One region of the Bacillus sp. LH1 genome, then DNA from elsewhere that is predicted to be linked to it. Evidence: riboswitches for the same ligand, from Rfam matches in the RefSeq annotation. Region 1 holds a riboswitch; the other holds the start of a gene.
The links. A riboswitch is a leader RNA that binds a small molecule or an ion and turns the genes downstream of it on or off. The one in region 1 is predicted to bind thiamine pyrophosphate.
Positions count from the first base shown of each region.

Region 2: it holds a riboswitch for thiamine pyrophosphate, as region 1 does, so the genes downstream of both, thiM (hydroxyethylthiazole kinase) here and thiC (phosphomethylpyrimidine synthase ThiC) in region 1, are expected to answer to the same signal.

Region 1 covers NZ_CM175007.1:5,089,814-5,093,029, forward strand. The annotation lists gene thiC (phosphomethylpyrimidine synthase ThiC) at 1-1,292, opposite strand, end outside; TPP riboswitch at 1,405-1,520, opposite strand; gene lldP (L-lactate permease) at 1,592-3,216, opposite strand, start outside.
Region 2 covers NZ_CM175007.1:428,870-432,085, forward strand. The annotation lists gene topB (DNA topoisomerase III) at 1-1,515, opposite strand, end outside; TPP riboswitch at 1,725-1,837, shown strand; gene thiM (hydroxyethylthiazole kinase) at 1,910-2,719, shown strand; gene thiE (thiamine phosphate synthase) at 2,735-3,216, shown strand, end outside.

The DNA.
Region 1 (3,216 bases):
GTAATATGGTCATAACCTGGTGCAATATCTGTCGTTAGCGGCCCAAGTGTGTAAAACGGCGCGCCCTGACAAATATCAAGCTCTTTCTCCATATTCTCTTTAATTAAGTGCATCGGTACGTGTCCAGGTCCTTCAATCATAACTTGCACATCATGTTTCCAAGCAATTTTGGTTAATTCACCAAGTGTTTCAAGCTCAGAAAACTGTGCTTCGTCATTTGCATCTGCAATAGACCCTGGACGTAATCCATCTCCAAGAGAGAACGAAACATCGTACTGCTTCATAATTTCACAAATCTCTTCAAAGTGAGTATATAGGAAGTTTTCTTTATGATGGAATAGACACCACTGCGCCATAATCGAACCACCGCGCGAAACGATACCTGTCGTACGCTTTGCCGTGATTGGAATGTAACGAAGCAATACACCAGCGTGAATTGTAAAGTAATCAACGCCTTGCTCCGCCTGCTCAATTAACGTATCACGATATACTTCCCACGTTAAATCTTCTGCAATTCCGTTTACCTTTTCAAGCGCTTGATAGATCGGTACAGTTCCAACTGGTACAGGTGCGTTACGAATAATCCACTCACGCGTCGTATGAATATTTTTACCTGTAGATAAATCCATAATCGTATCTGCACCCCAGCGCGTTGCCCATGTCATCTTCTCTACTTCTTCTGCAATCGAAGAAGATACAGCTGAGTTTCCGATATTCGCATTTACCTTCACATGAAAATTACGCCCGATGATCATCGGTTCAGCTTCTGGATGATTAATATTCGCTGGTAAAATAGCGCGGCCTTCTGCGATTTCCTTACGAACAAACTCCGGCTCTACCCCTTCACGAATCGCAACATACTCCATCTCAGACGTAATAATGCCATTACGTGCATAGTGCATTTGCGTAACGTTTGCACCTTGCTTTGCTCTAAGTGGCTTGCGATCCATCTGCGGGAAAACAGGTGTATGTTTCGAAGCCACTTTCACACCGTCATCCTCTGGTTTCACTTCACGCCCTTCGTATGCTTCTACATCACCACGCCCCATAATCCAAGAATGGCGCGGCGTTGGAATCCCCTTTTCTAACTCCACTTTATACTCAGGATCCGTATAAGGGCCGCTCGTATCATACACACGAATTGGCGGATTTGGAACGCCATTTGTTTCGCTTTGTTCAATCTCACGCATCGGTACTTTCATGCCTTCTCGTGGCCCATCCACATATACTTTCTTACTCCCTGGTAAACTCGATTTCAATTCAATTTGCTCAGCTGAAACAGATTGTTTCATAATTTTTGTTGCCCCCCTGTTCGTGACAAGGACGAGATATGGCCAGCGCATGCCAAAATAAAAAGAGCCAGGTCCATAAAAAAATAAGGACCTGGCTCATAAAGACATCATTATGTAAAGCCGTTAACTTCCCTACGCTGGTACGAGCCAGATCAGGTCCAAAGGGTTAAGAAGTTCACGCGCTTCTCTCTCAGCCTACGCATACGTTAGGCACCCCTAGTTTATCACTGATTTAATTTTCAATACTTTCCCATCATACACCATAATCTGAAAAATTCAAAGCTTATTTCTTTTGCTCTTTACGGAATCATCCACGTTAAATAATACGCCTGCACATACGTCATAATACCAACAATAATTACGAAGAATAAGCTATGCTTCACTGTAAAACGGAACAAATCCGATTCTTTTCCAGCAAGACCAACCGCTGCACAAGCGATCGCAATCGACTGCGGGGAAATCATTTTACCTGTTACACCGCCTGTTGTATTTGCTGCAACGAGAAGCACTTCAGATACGCCGACTTGCTGCGCTGTAATGGCTTGTAAATTTGAGAACAGTGCATTCGCAGACGTATCAGACCCTGTTAGGAATACGCCAATCCAGCCTAAGAATGGTGAGAAGAACGGGAATAGGCCGCCAGTTCCGGCTAATGCTAACGCTAACGTAGAAGATAGACCAGAATAGTTTGCGATAAATGCAAACCCTAGTACGAATCCGATAGATAGAATTGGCATTTTTAATTCGCTTAACGTTTCTTTAAATGTCACTACTGCATCTTTTACATTCATTTTCAAAATAAACATGGAAATGATACAAGCAATTAAAATCGCCGTTCCGGTTGCTGATAATACATCAAACTTCAAAATTGCCTCGTAAGGCGTTGATTTATTTACAATCGGCTCTGCTTTCATTACTAGATTATGCAGACCTGGAATTTCAAACTTAAATACAAGACTTGCTAAAGCCCCTCCTGGAGCGAATAATGCCTTAAAGAAACTTTGGCTCCAAATGACTACCATAACCGTTAATACGATAAATGGAGACCATGCCTTCACTACTTTTCCAAACGTTAATTTCGGCATCGATGCTACTGTCGTTGTTGCTGCTACTTCACTATTTGCTTGCCCGGATTGATAAATTTCTTTCGGCTGCCAAACTTTTAAGAACAGCGCTAAACTAATTAAACTTACAAGTGCCGATGTAATATCCGGAAGTTCTGGTCCTAAAAATGTCGCTGTAATGAACTGCGTAATCGCAAATGAACTACCCGCTACAAATAACGCAGGCCACGTTTGTCGTACCCCCTTAAATCCATCCATTAAAAATACGATAAAGAATGGCACAAATAATGATAGGAACGGTAATTGATGCCCAGCCATTTGTCCAATTTTATGTGGATCAATACCTGTTACTTGTCCAGCAACTGTAATCGGAATTCCCATCGCTCCGAACGCCACTGGTGCAGTATTTGCAATCAAACAAAGACCTGCTGCGTATAAAGGATTTAACCCAAGCCCCGCAAGAAGTGCTGCTGTAATCGCTACTGGTGCCCCAAATCCTGCCGCTCCTTCTAAAAATGCTCCAAATGAAAATCCAATTAAAATAACAAGTAGACGATGATCGTTCGTAATCGATAATACCGATGCACGAATCACATCGAATTGACCTGTTTTCACAGAAATTTTATATAAAAATACCGACATAATGATAATCCAAGCAATTGGCCATAATCCGTATAAGAAACCATATCCGGTCGCTGCCATTGCCATCGTGAACGGCATTTTATAAGCGAATAACGCTACTAAAACTGTAAGTACAACTGTAATAAATCCTGCCACATACCCTTTCATGCGGAAAACTGCTAAAGCTAAGAAAAAAAAGATAATCGGAATAAGTGCTACCGCTGCCGAAATCCAAATGT
Region 2 (3,216 bases), 710 kb from region 1:
ATCAGCAAGTTGTTTATTTTGCGTATCCATATATTTTGTAGGATTCTCCATTGCTGAAAGTAAAGTCGCTTCGTTAAATCGTGCAGGTGCTTTTGTTTGACCTGATGTTTGCATAATTAACTTTACAGCTAATGTATCGCCTTTCTCAATGTGAGGTAGAAGTTGCTCTTTTACGTCATCAGTTACATCATCATCTTCAAAGCGATTTTCATATACTTCTTTCCAACCGGCATGTAGAATTGTTTTTCCGCGCGCAATGAACGTTTCATTGCCAACCTTTGTGCGTAACGTTAGTTGCTCATATTCGAATGCCGGGAATAACACAGCTAAGAAACGTTTTACAACTAAATCATAAATTTTGCGTTCTTTATCTGTGAATGCTGAGAAGTTAACGTATCCTTCTGTTGGAATAATCGCATGATGATCGCTTACTTTACTATCATCAACAAATGATTTGTTAGGTTTGATAGGCTTTTGTAATACTTTATGTGCGAAGGGACGGTATTCTCCAACACCACATGCTTTTAGACGTTCTGGAAGTGTTCCAACGATATCAGATGAAATGTAGCGTGAATCTGTACGAGGGTACGTTAGTACTTTATGCTGTTCATACAATTTTTGCATAATATTTAATGTTTCTTTAGCAGAGTAACCGAACTTTTTATTCGCATCACGTTGCAATTCAGTTAAATCGTAAAGACCAGGAGAGAATGACTTCTTCTGTTTCTTATCAATTTCCACAACAGTAGCATTTTGTTTATCTAAACGTTTTACAATACCATCGATTTTTTCTTTATTAAAACTACGGCTATTGCCATTTGCATCTTGCCAAGTAAGTTTGAGCTTCTCCATTGTTTGAGCTTCGATGCCGTAGTAAGTTTGTGCTTTGAAGTTCTTTATTTCATCCTCACGACTAGCAATCATAGCAACAGTAGGGGTTTGTACACGGCCGCAATTTAACTGGGCATTAAAGCGAGTCGTTAAAGCACGAGTTGCATTAAGACCGATATACCAGTCAGCTTCTGAACGCGCAACTGCTGAAGCGTATAAATTGTCATAGGCTTTACCTGGTTTTAAATTTGCAAAACCATCTTTAATTGCTTTATCGGTTACAGAAGAAATCCATAAACGTTTGATTGGTTTATTTAGCTTAACTTTATCGATAATCCAGCGTGCGACTAATTCCCCTTCACGTCCAGCGTCTGTTGCCACAATAATTTCATTTACATCTTTTCTAAGTAGCTGACTTTTTACAGCATTAAATTGTTTACCAGTTTGTTTAATAACCGTTAATTTCAAACGCTCAGGTAGCATCGGTAAATCTTCTAAATTCCACTTTTTATATTTCACATCATAACTTTCTGGATCTGCTAATGTAACGAGATGACCTAAAGCCCAAGTTACAATATATTTATTACCCTCAAGATAGCCGTTTCCTTTTTTATCACACTTCAGTACACGAGCAATATCTCGTGCAACGGAAGGTTTTTCAGCGATTACAACGCTTTTTGACATATTAAAAACATCCTTTCAAATTTCCATAAGTTAAATATAGCATACATCTTCTTGAGATTCAGTTTCGCTCCATATTTCAGCTGTTTTTAATGGAGTTAACAAAATCCCAACTGATTAAAGTTTCACTTTATCAGTTGCCTCTATATCAAATAGAAAAGTAAAGAACTTGTTATTTTACTAGAATAAGAGTAGACTTTGAAGTAGATGAATAAGAAACACATGGGAGTTTGTGGATACAAACTGAGAGTATGGCTACTAGTCCGTCATTGACCATTTGAACCTGTTGGATAATGCCAGCGTAGGGAGAGTGTAAAAGCACATATTCAGGCACTTTGCGTACGCGCAAAGTGTCTTTTTGTGTATCTCCCATCATTATAGTTAGGAGATGAAAAGGATGAATATGAAAGAAATTAGTAAAGTAGTGGATTTGGTGAGAGAATCTAATCCGCTTGTTCATAATATTACAAATGTTGTTGTAACAAATTTTACTGCTAACGGTTTGTTGGCACTTGGGGCATCGCCTGTAATGGCGTATGCAAAAGAAGAAGTGGCAGAAATGGCTAGCATTGCTGGAGCGTTAGTATTAAATATGGGAACACTTCGTCCTGAAGAAGTAGAAGCGATGTTACTTGCCGGTAAATCAGCAAATGTGAACAATGTACCAGTACTGTTTGATCCAGTTGGTGCAGGAGCAACATCGTATCGGACAGAAGTTGCGAGACATATTCCGGCTGAAATTGAATTAGCGAGTATTCGCGGAAATGCAGCTGAAATAGCGAACGTTATTAATGAGAGATGGGAAATTAAAGGGGTAGACGCTGGTACTGGAAATGGCAATGTTGTAAGTATTGCAAGGCAGGCAGCAGATGAACTAAATACAGTTGCGGTCATTACTGGAAAAGAAGATGTTGTTACAGATGGAGAGAGAACTATTGTTATTCGAAATGGTCACCCTATTTTAACGAAAGTTACGGGAACAGGTTGTTTACTAACTTCTGTAATAGGAGCATTTGTAGCAGTGGAAAAAGATTATGTAAAAGCAGCAGTAGCAGCATTAACGTTTTATGGTGTAGCTTCGGAACTGGCAGCTGCTAAGACTGTGGAAAAGGGACCTGGTAGTTTCCAAATTGAATTTTTAAATCAGTTAGCGAATACTACTTCTAGTGATATTGAGAAGTATGGAAAGATTGAGGAGTTAGAGTAAGAGGGAGTGAAAGAAATGGCACGCATTGAAATAGATAAAATGTCTAAGCTATTGCAAGTGTATTTTATTATGGGAAGTAATAACTGCACGAGGGATCCTTTAGCTGTATTGAAAGAAGCGTTAGATGGTGGAGTGACAATTTTTCAGTTTCGCGAGAAGGGGGAAGGTTCTTTAATCGGAGAAGATAGAGTGCGCTTTGCAAAAGAATTGCAGACGCTTTGTAATGAATATAGTGTTCCTTTCATTGTAAATGATGATGTAGAATTAGCCATTGAATTAGATGCAGATGGTGTTCATGTCGGACAAGATGATGAAGGAATTACATCTGTTCGTGAAAAAATGGGAGATAAAATTATCGGCGTATCTGCTCATACAATTGAAGAAGCACGCTTTGCAATCGAAAATGGAGCAGATTATTTAGGCGTTGGACCTATTTTCCCAACGAGTACGAAAAAAGATACGAAAGCGGTTCAAGGAACGAAAGGATTAGCCTATTT